Regions from separate parts of the Sporosarcina sp. P37 genome, predicted to be linked through region 1. Evidence: riboswitches for the same ligand, from Rfam matches in the RefSeq annotation. Region 1 holds a riboswitch; the other holds the start of a gene.
The links. A riboswitch is a leader RNA that binds a small molecule or an ion and turns the genes downstream of it on or off. The one in region 1 is predicted to bind S-adenosylmethionine.
Positions count from the first base shown of each region.

Region 2: linked by a shared signal. The riboswitch ahead of SporoP37_RS10655 (O-acetylhomoserine aminocarboxypropyltransferase/cysteine synthase family protein) and the one ahead of SporoP37_RS07110 (methionine ABC transporter ATP-binding protein) in region 1 are both predicted to bind S-adenosylmethionine.

Region 1 is NZ_CP015349.1:1,361,379-1,368,793, forward strand. Features, by position in the region: gene SporoP37_RS07085 (STAS domain-containing protein) at 1-270, opposite strand, end outside; gene SporoP37_RS07090 (M42 family metallopeptidase) at 449-1,504, shown strand; gene sdaAA (L-serine ammonia-lyase, iron-sulfur-dependent, subunit alpha) at 1,811-3,388, shown strand; gene SporoP37_RS07100 (MetQ/NlpA family ABC transporter substrate-binding protein) at 3,477-4,301, opposite strand; gene SporoP37_RS07105 (methionine ABC transporter permease) at 4,319-4,987, opposite strand; gene SporoP37_RS07110 (methionine ABC transporter ATP-binding protein) at 4,989-5,993, opposite strand; SAM riboswitch class I at 6,108-6,219, opposite strand; gene SporoP37_RS07115 (pyridoxal phosphate-dependent aminotransferase) at 6,449-7,415, shown strand, end outside.
Region 2 is NZ_CP015349.1:2,063,835-2,071,249, forward strand. Features, by position in the region: SAM riboswitch class I at 449-552, shown strand; gene SporoP37_RS10655 (O-acetylhomoserine aminocarboxypropyltransferase/cysteine synthase family protein) at 826-2,106, shown strand; gene SporoP37_RS10660 (glycine betaine uptake BCCT transporter) at 2,151-3,641, opposite strand; gene SporoP37_RS17300 (hypothetical protein) at 3,932-4,108, shown strand; gene SporoP37_RS10665 (hypothetical protein) at 4,280-4,468, opposite strand; gene SporoP37_RS10670 (response regulator transcription factor) at 4,763-5,452, shown strand; gene SporoP37_RS10675 (sensor histidine kinase) at 5,609-7,415, shown strand, end outside.

The sequences.
Region 1 (7,415 bases):
CCCCATATTTTCCTCCACCGCAAGTGCGCTTATATCGGTAAAATCAAAAATCACCGTGTATACCGTGTTATCAGCGATTCGTTGAACAAGCTTATTTTGAATATGCATAAAGCGTCCGACTGAAAGCGCACCGGTTACAGGCACTAAAATGGTATCCGGCACGATGGATGGAATGATCGGTGCAGAGAGTTCTTCAATTAATTGTTCATAGACTATGATTTTTTCTTTAAGTTCCTTCACTTCTTCTGCTAAATTCATTTCTTTATTCAACATCATAACCTCCCCACCCTCATATAACTGCTTAGTATGTTCTAACGGTTTTTATTGGTTAATTATAGCATAGCTTCATCTGTTTGGACTTATAGAGTCATAACTAATGATTGAAACCATTCATTGAACACGCTACACTAAACTGGAAAACAATCTGCTCAAAAGGAGACTCTAAAACATGTCTTATCAGCCGGATACAAATGAAACCAAACATCTTATTCAGCAGCTCGTATCCATACCAAGTCCTTCAGGCTATACAAAACAAGTGATTGCATTTGTTGAAGATTTCTTACAGGAATACAATGTAGAGACAAAGCGCAGCCGCAAAGGCGGTTTACTTGCCACTTTACCGGGTAAAAATGATACAGAACACCGAATGCTGACTGCCCATGTCGACACACTTGGTGCCATGGTGAAAGAAGTGAAAAACAACGGACGTCTGCGGCTCGACCTCATCGGCGGGTATAATTATAACTCTATCGAAGGGGAGTATTGTAAAATCCATATAGCATCCGGCAAAACCATCACAGGAACGATTTTACTGCATCAGACCTCTGTGCATGTCTATAAAAATGCCGGCACTGCGGAAAGAAATCAGGCAAACATGGAAGTTCGCATTGATGCAAAAGTTCAAACAGCGGAGGAAATCCGGACGCTTGGAATCGAAGTCGGTGATTTCGTTTCACTTGAACCTCGCGTTGAAATTACGGACAGCGGCTTTATTAAATCCCGCCACCTGGACGACAAAGCCAGCGTTGCGATTTTGCTTCAGCTTATTAAGCATATTCAAACAGAAAACATCTCACTGCCTTACACTACTCACTTCCTCATTTCGAATAATGAAGAAATTGGCTATGGCGGTAATTCCAACATCCCTGAGGAAACTGTCGAGTATTTGGCGGTTGATATGGGGGCCATTGGAGACGGTCAGTCAACTGATGAATATACGGTGTCAATTTGCGCAAAAGACTCCAGCGGACCCTACCATTACGGACTGCGAAATCATTTAGTCGGTCTGGCTGTTAAAAATGATATAGCGTACAAAATCGATATGTATCCGCATTACGGCTCGGACGCTTCCGCGGCCATCAGGGCAGGTCATGATATCATCCACGGGTTGATTGGACCGGGAATTGATTCCTCACATGCTTTTGAACGGACGCATGGAGACTCCCTGCGAAACACATTGCAATTGCTGTATCATTACGTGCAATCTGATATGCAGAGCTATTGAGTGAAAAGCGGCTGCGATTTGTACTTTTGCCGCCGAATAGAATTGCCGGTCAAGGAACGGAAACTTTATAAAATACGGCTAAACACATACAGCAAAAGGACTAATCCACTGCATCTTGGATTCATTGACATTTCACATGAAATGTCAAATAATATTAGTAAGCGCTTTCAAAACAATTTGCTGGCTTCATATATCTTAATCTTATACAAACAGACAAACGCAGAATACTATGAATCACATCAAATACAACGAGAACGGTAATGTATCCCTGCGCGGTCAGCCGTTCTCATTAGGGAGCATACAGAAATGTCATTTACAAGTTTGGATCAGCTGATCAAGCTCGCAGATCAGGATCATACACCCATTCATGAACTGATGATTCAGTCAGAAATTAAACAAAAAGGCCTCACCAGAGAGACCATTATCAAAAAAATGTCGGAACAATTCACTGTAATGGAAGAAGCCGTGCGCAAAGGAACGAGCAGTTCCGTAATGTCGCGCACCGGATTGACAGGCGGAGATGGACATCGTCTGCATGATTATGCGGAAAAAGGACAGTCCTTCGTCCATCCCCTTACACTTCATACAGCAGCGAACGCATTTGCTGTTTCAGAAGTAAATGCCAATATGGGAAGAATCGTTGCTACGCCGACAGCAGGATCGGCCGGAATTCTGCCCGCCGTGCTTGTGCACGCACTCGACAGCGGCAAATTTACACGCGAACAAATTGTCTTGTCGATGTTTACCGCATCAGCACTTGGGTTAGTCATTGCAAATCGGGCCTCTATATCCGGAGCAGCCGGCGGATGTCAGGCAGAAGTCGGATCGGCAACCGGTATGGCTGCTGGCACACTGGTTGAACTTGCCGGGGGAACGCCGGTTCAAGTAGGGCATGCGATTGGTATCGCGCTGAAGAACTCACTGGGGCTCGTGTGTGACCCTGTCGCAGGATTGGTGGAAATTCCTTGCATCATCCGAAACGGCCTGCATGCCATTACTGCACAGGCCGCCGCGGATATGGCCATGGCTGGTGTGGTCAGCATTATCCCGCCGGATGAAGTCATTCATGTCATGCACGAAGTCGGCCAGCAAATGCCAGAATCCTTGCGTGAAACAGGAATCGGCGGACTTGCCGGGACACCCACTGGCCAAAAACTGAAAACTAAAGTATTCGGCAAAGAAAAAGAGCAAAAAGAAAAAAGCGGAGGCGCTCCCGCCAAATACCAGAGCGCCTATGAAATCATCGGCCCTGTCATGATCGGCCCTTCCAGCTCACATACTGCAGGTGCTGTGCGAATCGGCAATGTTGCATATCAATTATTGAACGAGCAGCCGATTCATGCAAAGTTTTCACTGATGGGTTCTTTCGCCACTACCTATCAGGGACACGGAACTGACTTGGCACTGTTGGCGGGTGTTATGGGGTACAATACGACCGATGAAAGAATTCCGCATGCAAAGGAACTCGCTGAAGAGACAGGATTAGAATATGAATTCACGAACCGGGTGCTCGGCAGCTACCACCCAAATACCGTACTCGTCGAGCTGACAGGACCGACCAATAAAATTAAAGTCCTGGCAAGTTCACTTGGGGGAGGTAAAATCGAAGTGCAAGAACTGGATGATTATCCGATAAAATTCTCAGGTGAACGTCCGGCATTGTTGATCCGCCATACCGATCAAAAAGGTGTAATCGCTGAATTGCTGGGTATTCTATCAAAAAAAGGAATCAATATTGCACGCATGGCAAATGAACGGTTTGCGATTGACGGACCGGCAATTACGATCTGCGAAATCGACAGCCGGGTGGACGAAGAAATGCTGACACAATTAAAACGTGACGTGCCTATCATTGACGATATTGTTTTGGTAGAGACAGAGTAATAAAACAAAGTAAAAATACCAGACCTGAAGACATATTATTTTGTCTCCGGGTCTGGTATATTTTTATCTCACTGCTACAGGATTACGATTATTTTTCCATCCACTCCGGTTTGCCAAAACCTTTAAATTCGGAATCGATGACTTCTAAAAACTGCTCAGACTCTACTACTTCAATGATATCTTTCGCAAATTGCTTATCTTCATTTTCTGTTTTCACAGCGACAACATTACGGAAACGATCCGGCATGTTTTCTAAAGCCAGCGCGTCCAATAAATCCATATTTGCCGCAATTGCAAAGTTCCCCGGAACCGCAGCCAAATCAGCCCCTTCTACAGAGCGGGGCAATTGCCCTGCCTCAACCGGCTGAATAACCAGGTTTTTAGGATTTTCTGCGATATCTTTCTCAGATGCCGTCAATTGGTCTATTTCTTTATCCATTTTTACTAATCCCGCGTCTTCTAATACATATAACGTTCTCGCTGCGTTGACGGGATCATTTGGTATCGTAATGGTTGAGCCTTCTTCAATCTCATCAAGTGAATCATATTTGTTTGAATAAATGCCCAGCGGCGCTGTCGGCACTATAATCAGCTCCGAGAGTTCCATATTATTTTCCTTCTCAAAATTCGTTAAGTACGTAATGTTTTGAAACAGGTTTGCATCTATATCCCCATTGTCCAATGCAATATTCGGCTGAATATAATCACTGAATTCTGTGATGGTCACAGTATACCCCTTTTCTTCAAGTCCAGGCTGAATTGCTTTTTTCAGCATGTCGCTGTAAGGGCCTGCTGTTGCACCAAAACGAAGGTTTTTATCATCATCCGATTTTTCAGCAGTCTTTTCTCCTCCGCAGGCAGCTAAAGCGGCTGCTGCCAAAGTTAGTATGAAAGCAAGTACCAGTTTCTTCATCATCCATCTCTCCCCTATTATCTTTTATCTATCATTTTTGAAAAACGGTCTCCGCTAAATTGTATCAGCTGTACAAGAACGATTAAAATAGCGACAGTAACCAGCATAATACTGTCATCATATCGGTAATAGCCAAAGCGAATCGCCAAGTCACCTATTCCTCCGCCGCCAACAAATCCGGCCATTGCCGAATAGGCAACCAGGTTGATCAAAGTCAATGTAAGTCCTTGGATAATACTTGACTTTGATTCAGGCAGCAATACATTCCAGATAATCATCCACGGCGAAGCCCCTGTTGATATAGCAGCTTCTATAACACCTTTGTCTATTTCACGCATCGATGTTTCAACAATTCTTGCGAAGAAAGGAATGGCTGCCACAGAAAGAGATACACTTGCTGCAGTTGGGCCAATCGTGTTCCCTACGATTAGTTTGGTTAATGGGATTAGTGCTACAAGCAAAATAATGAACGGAATAGAACGGACGACATTGACGAAAAATCCGACTATAGAGTTAATTGCACGATTCTCCAGAATTAATCCTTTATCCGTTGTAAATAACAGAACCCCAGGCGGCAGACCGATAACTAAAGCAATGGAAAGTGAAATACCGATCATATATAACGTTTCGCCGAAAGCTTTTGTGATATCCGGCATCAGTTCTATGATATGGGACACATCGAACATATTATCGGATCACCTCCACTTCAGCATTTTGTTCCAGTATGTATGCAATGGCCTGCTCTACATCTTCGCGCGCTCCCTGTAATTCCATCAAGAAAATCCCGAGTGCCCGTTCCTGAATATATTCAATCGACCCGTGCAGGAAATTCCCTTTGACTTTATACTTCTGCATCGTATCGGAAATTACACCTTCCATTGCGACTTCACCTTTAAACGTGATTTTTATCAATGTGCCGGCTAGGCCGGCAGTGACACTTTCAGGAATATCATAAGAAACCACACTGCTGATAAACTCCTTCGTCAAAGGTTGAACAGGATTAGCAAAAATGTCATACACCGGACCTTCTTCAATCACTTTGCCCGCTTGCATAATCGCCATCCGATCACAAATCTCTTTTACCACATTCATCTCATGTGTAATTAAAACTATTGTGATGTTCAACTCTTTATTGATCTTTTTCAGCAGACGCAAAATGGACATAGTTGTGTTAGGATCCAGTGCGGATGTCGCTTCATCGCAAAGCAGCACAGATGGATTATTGGCTAACGCTCTTGCAATACCGACACGCTGCTTCTGTCCCCCGCTCAACTGCGCAGGATATACATTGCGCTTGTCAGACAGTCCTACCATTTCAAGCAGTTCCATGACACGTGCCTCTATTTTGTCTGAAGGCATTTTTGCCGCCCGCAGTGCAAATGCAATGTTTTCGAATATCGTCTTTTGGCTGATTAAATAAAAGTGCTGAAAAATCATCCCTATTTTCAAACGTGCCTGCCGAAGCTGTGCTCCCGATAACTTCGTTAAATCTACATCGTCGATTAAAATAGTGCCGCTTGTAGGCTTTTCCAACAAATTCAAACAGCGTATGAGAGAACTTTTTCCCGCTCCGGAATATCCGACAATGCCAAATATTTCCCCGGTCCCGATGTCCAGTGATACATCATCTACACCTTTTACCACTTTATCTTTTGTCTGATACGCCTTAGACAAATGTTGTATTTGAATCATGTTCTCCCTTCTTTCTGTATCCCAGCAGTTACTAAGTACATGCAGCTGAAATTAATCTTTTATATTAAAAAACTTCTTTCATTTTCTAAATGAAAGAAGTACTGAACTATTCTCAGCTTATCTCTCAGATGGAAAACCATTCTGCAGGATTTGGCACCTTCCTTGTTTCATTCAAGGGGTTGCTGGACTTCATCGGGCCTTTTCCCTCAGTCGCTCTCGATAAGAGATTTCTATTAAATTCTATGCGTAAAATATATACTAGTCTGAATTAATTAAACTGTCAAGCTGATTCACGCTATATTTTCATAAAATCCGACTTTTTCTATCAGTATTATTTTTTCTCCATCGATTCATTGCATTATCCGGCATTGAATTACAATCCTTCTATTGTAAAGTCTAGTATGATCTATGTATACTTAACGCAAATACCTCATCAGAGAAAGAAGGAATAGACTATGGCTTTGTCCAATCGGTTACAAAAGCTCCCTCCGCATTTCTTTACGTTATTACTGGAAAAAGTAGAAAAGGCACAGGCTGAAGGCAGAGACGTTATTAATCTGGGACGCGGAAACCCTGATCAGCCAACACCTACACATATTATTAAAGCGCTGCAGGAAGCTGTTGAAGATCCGGCCACACATGGCTATTCTCCATTTAGAGGAACACTTGCGCTGAAACAAGCGGTGGCAGAATACTATCAGCGGGAATATAACGTCACAATTGATCCTGAAACAGAAGTTGCGGTACTCGGAGGCACGAAAATTGGCGTCGTAGAACTGCCGCTGGCTATTATGAATGCAGGCGAATTATTACTCCTGCCCGATCCGGGGTACCCTGACTATTTATCGGGAGTCAGTTTAGCGGATATCCGATTTGAAACGATGCCGCTGCGCAAGGAAAATGATTTTCTTCCTGATTATGAAGAATTAACTGACGAGCAGAAAAAAGATGCTAAACTGATGTACTTGAATTATCCGAGTAATCCTACAGGCGTGACAGCAACACCTGAATTTTATGAAAAGACGGTGGCTTTCGCCAAAGAAAATCAAATTGCTGTTTTACAGGATTTTGCGTATGGAGGAATTGGTTTTGAAGGCAAGAAGCCAATCAGTTTTTTACAAACTGAAGGAGCAAAGGATGTTGGCATTGAAATGCTGTCCCTCTCTAAAATGTATAATATGGCAGGCTGGCGCGTCGGCTTTGCGGTCGGTAATCCTGAAATAGTGGAAGCATTAAATCTGTTGCAGGACCACTTATTTACAAGCATCTTCCCTGCGGTTCAGCGGGCGGCAATCGAGGCTTTAACAGGCCCGCAGCAATGCGTAGAAGAGTTAGTGGCGCTTTATCAGAGCCGCCTGACAGTATTGCTCACAGAGTGCGAACGCATCGGCTGGGATGTAACAGCGCCTACTGGTTCATTTT
Region 2 (7,415 bases), 700 kb from region 1:
AAGCAGAATATGACACTTCATTTGCCAAAGCAAACACCAGTCGGCAACGAGTCAATGCATTTCTTCTCTTTTAAACAACAACCTGGCTTGCTTCCACTCAGCAGCGCAGGCACAACTGCGGGGTCGGCCGAAGTCATGAGACAACTGGCGCGTTCTATCGCCAGCTGGCTCATGACGAAAGGCAATCCCCCACGTGCCTGCGCGGGTCCAAAAAGTGGACACTCACTAACTGCAAACCCCAACAAACAGTCGAGCAACGACCCAAACCAGTGCAAAAACAAACTACCCCCGGCAGAACACTTCCCCAGGAAACAAAGAACAGCATAACTCGCCTTGTCACTGGTCTAAAGAAAATAACGCTACTTTCTAAACATTCCATCAATAGTTCCTTGCAATAGCATCCGAATAGCTTTATACTATTTTTCAAGATGGAAAACGAATAGACGTACTCTTATCAAGAGCGGCGGAGGGATTAGGCCCTATGATGCCCGGCAACCGGCGAAAGCAAAGGTGCTACTTCCTACAAACTCCCAGCAGTTTGGAAGATAAGGAGAAATGAGCGAAAGCATAGCCCTCTTCTTATTACGGAAGAAGGGCTTTTTGTATACCCGGGAGTGCTGCGCGCGCCTTCCAACGCCTGCCGCAGCTGGATGCCCTCTTACGCTTTTCAGTGTCCAGCTTCAGAGGGCAGCTGCTCGGGGCGTTTCGGACTGACTGCAAAGGAGAAGAGCGCTCCTTTGAGTTCAGACCTCCAACGCCTGCCGCAGCTAAACGCCCTCTTACGCTTTTCGGTGTTCCATCAATACATGAAAAAGGGGAATGGTTATGACGAATTTACAGCCGGAAACGATATTATTACATGGAGGACAGAAGCCGGATCCTGACACAGGCTCACGTGCTTTGCCGATTCATCGTACGACCTCTTATGTATTCAAAGACACGGAACATGCACAGAATTTATTTGCTCTGAAAGAGGCGGGCAATATTTATACGCGTATCACTAATCCGACAGTGGCGGTATTTGAAGAGCGTGTGGCACAGCTTGAAGGCGGAACGGCAGCAGTGGCGCTGTCTTCGGGAATGGCGGCGATTGCTTTTTCCATTATGAATATTGCAGGAGCAGGCGATGAAATCGTTGCAGCAAGCAATCTGTACGGAGGTACATACAATTTATTCGTTGTCACATTACCGCGTTATGGTATTACAGTGAAGTTTGTAGATTCATCGGATCCGAAGAATTTTGAAGCAGCCATTACAGATAAAACGAAAGCGTTGTTCGCAGAAACGATCGGTAACCCGAGCCTGCAGGTCCTCGATGTAGAAGCGGTTGCGAACATCGCGCATGAGCACGGAATTCCATTGCTTGTGGATAATACGTTCCCCTCTCCTTATGGATCCAATCCAATAGAGTACGGGGCGGACGTAGTCATCCACTCGGCAACGAAATGGATTGGCGGACATGGTACAACAATCGGCGGCGTGGCGGTCGATGCAGGGAAATTTGACTGGACGCAAGGGAAGTTCCCAGGCTTCACGGAGCCAGATGAATCCTATCATGGCCTGCGCTACGGAATCGATACTGCGGCAGCTGCATTCGCGACAAAGCTGCGTGTGCAATTGCTGAGAGACTTCGGCCCATGTCTCGCGCCTGACAGTGCATTTAACTTGCTGCAAGGACTGGAGACGCTTCACTTGCGTGTGCCGCGCCACAATGAAAATGCGCAAAAGGTTGCTGCGTTCCTGAAAGATCATCCGGCAGTAGAATGGGTGACATATACAGGGCTTGAAGACCATCCGACAGCAGAACTGGCGAATAAGCACTTGAAGAATGGCTACGGTTCGATCATCATTTTTGGCATCAAAGGCGGCCGCGATGCAGGAAGACAAGTCATCGATAACGTGGAAATCTGGTCTCATGTCGCGAACGTAGGGGATGCAAAATCGTTAATCATTCATCCTGCTTCTACTACCCATCAGCAGCTGTCTGCAGAAGACTTGAAAAATTCCGGAGTCAGCGAAGAATTAATCCGCTTATCTGTCGGATTGGAATCGCCTGACGATATCATTGCAGATTTGAAACAAGCCATTGAAAAGGCAGTAAACTAACATAGAAAAGGAGCACCCTCGCATAAGCGGGGATGCTCCTTTTTTTACGGTCTGTGTATTCGTTTTCGCTCTTCTTTCAACGATTTTAGCAGTGAGGTGACCATCATAATAAGTATGATTGAGAATGGCAAGGCAGCGATAATAATGACGTTTTGCAGTGCATTCAATCCGCCTACGTACAATAAAATGATCGCGATGGAAGATTGAATGACTCCCCAGATAATCTTCAAATTATTTGGCGGCGTCAATGAGCCGTGAGACGACTGCATGCCAAGTACAAACGTGGCGGAGTCTGCTGATGTGATGAAAAACGAAATGATCAGCAAAACCGCAATTACTGAAATGACAAATGACCAGGGCAAACCGCTGAACATTTCAAAAATCGTCAGCTCGGCTGCGCTGGAAGCCAGATCGATAATACCGGCCTTCTGTGTTTCAATCGCCGTCGTTCCAAACGCGGAGAACCAAATTGCGCTCAATACGGTAGGCACAACCAGCACCCCGATCATGAACTCCCGAATGGTCCGGCCTTTTGATACGCGGGCAATGAACATACCGACAAATGGCGCCCAGGCGATCCACCAAGACCAATAGAATAACGTCCAGTCATTCAGCCATGAACGGTTTTCCGGCGTCAATGGCGCAGTACGGAAGCTCATACGGATCAGATGTTCCAAGTAACCTCCAATAGAATCAGTAAACATATTGAATATCAATAGTGTGGGGCCCAGCGCAATGACGAAAATTAACAGTGCCAGCGCCAGAACCATATTCGTATTGGATAAAATTTTGATTCCTTTACCAAGTCCGCTCCATGCGGAAATCAAAAACAGTACTGTTACAATCGCAATAATGACAAACTGTGACCAGAAGCCGATCGGGACACCAAATAAATAGTTCAATCCGGCGTTAATCTGAACAGCTCCAAATCCAAGCGATGTTGCTACACCGAAAACGGTAGCAAAAATTGAAAATATGTCTATCACTGTGCCCAGTTTTCCGTCTACACGATCGCCGAAAATCGGACGGAGTGTAGCAGAAATAAGACCGGGCTGCCCTTTACGGAACTGGAAGTATGCAAGAACCAAAGCCGTCATGCCGTAAATAGCCCACGCATGGAATCCCCAGTGGAAAAACGTTTCGCGCATGGCTTCTTTATAAGCAGCTTTAGTCTCTGGAGCCGTCGTCGCTGGATCTACAGCATAATGCGAGAGCGGTTCTGCTGCTCCGTAGAACACAAGTCCAATTCCCATACCGGCGGAAAACAGCATGGCAAGCCATGACAGCATTGAAAATTGCGGGCGGTCCTTATCTTTTCCTAAGCGAATTCGGCCAATAGGGCTGAATATCAAAAATACTGAAATGAAAAACAGTATAGAGACGGTCAGTAAATAATACCAGCCGAAAGAATTTGAAATGAAATCTTTTATGATAGATGTGACATTCTCAAAATGATCAGGCGCAATCACGCCGTACCCGACCGCGATGATGACAGCGGCGAGCGTTATATAAAATGTTATTGAAACTTTTCTCATAAATCCCCCTTATTTTGGATATAGATTCTTTTGCTGCAGTTAGCCAATTAGCGAAAAATTGCACATATACACTTTACAGTACCCGTTTGTTGATTAGATAAACATAAAAAGTAGTATAACTTTTTTATGGATGTCTTACAAATGAAAAGCGTAATTTTAAAAGGTTATTGGGTCATCCGTGTTATATTAAAACAAAGTTTTCTATCATCCGAGGGTTATTCTTGGGCGGAAACGCAGAAAGTGAAGCCGTGCTATACTATAGAAACGATAGAAATGAGGAGGAGATTATCATGCAATATTCACAACCTAAAATGCTTCAGCTCGTTAAGCAGAGCCCCGAGTTAAACAGACAATTGAAAGCTATCATGAAAGAGCATGAACTTGAGAAGAGCTTTGCCTTAAAAGCGCTTTATCATGCAGAAGTAAAGGATGGCGGCAAGCACCAGCGGGCTTATCAGGACCTGTAAGTTCAATTATTCCATACTGTCTGCTTTTCATGCAGAAGTGCGGGGTGCCGAATGTAAATTATGTATAGAAAAAGAGCAGCCGCGCCGGCTGCTCTTTTTTTCGGCCGAATATAATCCGAAGTGACTTGAAATAACACCCTATATGTACAGAGTGCCAATCTATTCACCGTTTTAGGAAGGATTAACAGGATAGTCACCATCTGCTTGCGCATTATTCTTATCCTTCTTCGAGTTCGCATTATGCTTCTTCGCTGCATCATTTTGTCCGATTACATCAAAATCATCCGGACTCAGATCATAGCCGTATCCGTACTCTTCGCGCATTTTTTCATTTTGTTTGTTTTTCTTTTTATTCGGCATGAATGTCACCTCCATTATGGAAGTGTGGCTTTTTTATTGGAGAATATACGCCGGGTATGAGCGCTAGCGAAGGTGCTATGATCGCTTCATTGGAAATAAGATCGGTTGCAGGACAGCTATGATCGCCTCCAGGTTATGTATGAGCGGTTCCGGGATGATTTGAGCGGCTGCGGCGCTGTATTGAGCGCGGAGGATTCGTCCAGCAGCTTCTTAAGAATTTCTTCAGATTTATCCTCAAACTTTGTTAAGAGTTGGGTGATAGAATGTAGTTATTGACGAGGCGGGGTGAAGAATATGAAAGAGTTTACTGTTCTAGTTGCGGATGACGATAAGGAAATTCGTGAAGGAATTGAGATTTATTTGAAAAATGAAGGATATCATGTGCTGAAAGCGAAAGATGGTCAAGAAGCATTGGAGTTATTGACGTCCCATGATATCCATTTATTGATTTTAGATATTATGATGCCAAATATGGATGGGATCACGGCGACATTCAAAATACGGGAACTGCAAAATATCCCAATCATCATGTTGAGTGCAAAAGTGGAGGATTCAGATAAAATTCACGGGCTGTCGGTCGGCGCGGACGATTATGTGACGAAACCGTTTCATCCGCTTGAACTGATGGCGCGGGTAAAGTCGCAGCTTCGCAGGTATGTGCAGCTTGGGACATATGAAGGACAGAAAATCATTGAAGTCAACGGGCTCGTTCTGAATGAAGAAGAAAAAGAGCTGACGGTGGATGGGACACCGGTCCGGCTGACTCCGATTGAATTTAAAATCACAGAACTGTTGATGAAACATCCTGGCCGCGTATTTTCTATTAATGAAATTTATGAACGCGTATGGAATGAAGAAGCCTATAACGCAGAAAATATTGTGGCGGTGCACATCCGGAAAATCCGGGAGAAAATTGAGGCGGATCCTAAAAATCCCCGATATGTGAAGGTGGTGTGGGGCGTTGGCTACAAAATCGAGAAATAGAAACGGACTTTTCCTATCGCTCATTGCGATTGCGCTCGCACTGGGCAGTCTCGCATATTGCGCATCTTTTGCGGTCGACCTTTTCGTCAGTGGATGGGAACGGCTGAGCTTTGCTGCCGATTACTTCGGGAGAATCATCAGGGGAGGAGCTGTGTGATGAATAAACAGATAAAACTCGCCGTCTGGTCAGCGCTCGTAACGCTTGTGTTAATTGCACTGCCATCCGTCATTCATTATGCACCACAGCTTGTCGGCAAGTCATTTACAGACCAGCGTGACTTTAAATACAGAGTGCAACAAACATACGACAATCTGTCAGCAGCCGTACTGAATCCGCTTGATTTGGAAAAAGCCGAAGAACTGCGTGTTTTTCCGGGTGAAATTGCGGAGCACCGGGAGCGTTACGGCACGCTGACTGAGCAGCTGGACAATATCCAGCAACAATATGCGGACCGGATTACAGAGGCAAAAGACAGCGAAAATGAAACTTTGCTGCTGGCGCTCGTCAAAGAGCGAAATATGAAAATTGAAGACATACAAAAGAACTTTGAAAGCGACAGTTATGTAGAAGATAAAATTCGGTCAGAAAAAGCTGCAAATCTGGCGCGCTTTATAAAAGAAACGAAAAATAACCTGGATATGAATTTGCCGATCTCCTATGACTTGGTTAACACGGAAACAGGAGAACGCTTTACTAAAGGTAATAATGAGAAAGCGGCGCTATACCGGGAAGTCTTTGACGACGCCCGCGGTTATTTTAAGGCTGACTCCGCAGTCTATGACAACGGCTATTCTGACTATTCAATGGATGAAGAAACGTCATTCGACGGGGAAGCGAGTATCAGCAATCCGCCTGAATATTTTAAGGGCACCATCATAATCCCGTCAGACGCGGCAACCATTGGCGCGCTTGCGCAGGAGAATGACGCTTTTATCCGCGGGAAATACATGCTCTATGCGCTGTGGATTGCGGGTGCCCTTGCATTGGCAGCATTATTGACCGTCATAAAGTTCCGGAAAGAGTGGGTCTTGAATGTTAGATTTTCTACTGTCTATTCACGATGGAAAGTGGATGTGAGAATCGCTCTCGTCCTATTGACGGGGTTTGTCTTGGCCACCTATATACAATCTGCGGTTCATAGAGTGTTAAACCAATTCACTTATCTGACTTTAGGAGCAGCCGGTAATATGGTCGTCAGTTTCTTTCTGTTCGGCGTTCTGTTAACAGCATTGCTGGCATTTCAAACAGTACATGTAGTCGAGCTTTACAAGAAGACCAGTCAATGGGAAAACGCATGGCGTGAAAGCTTTGCAGTGCAATTTGTGCGCGATGTTAAGGGGCTATTTGACAATCGGACAATCGGTGTGCAATTGCTTGTATTGCTGGTCATATTTTTTCTGGCAGGCATAGGCTTTGCAGGCGCCCTTTATGATTCCGCACTGATGCTTATTTATGTGTTTTGTGTACTGTTCGTGGCGTTGCCTGCATTATTTCTATTGGTCAAGAAGGCAGCGTACCTGAACAGAATTCTGGCCGCTACAAATGATATGGCAGCAGGCCACCTGACGCAGGAGATACCGGTAAGGGGAAAATCCCCGCTTGCAAAACACGCAGCGAACTTAAATAATTTGCGTGAAGGCGTCCGTGTATCGATCAATGAACAAGCGAAAAGTGAACGATTGAAGACGGAACTCATCACAAATGTCAGTCATGATTTGCGGACACCGCTCACTTCTATTATCACGTATACCGATTTATTGAAAGATGAAACCCTGTCTGCAGAAGAACGGGCAAAGTATGTCGGCATTCTGGATCAGAAATCCCAGCGTTTGAAAACACTTATCGAAGATTTGTTTGAAGTGTCGAAGATGGCAAGCGGTAATTTGGAAATGGTGAAACAGCGTGTCGATTTGAATCAGCTGATGCAGCAAGCGTTAGCGGAACATGCAGAAGAGTTTGCGG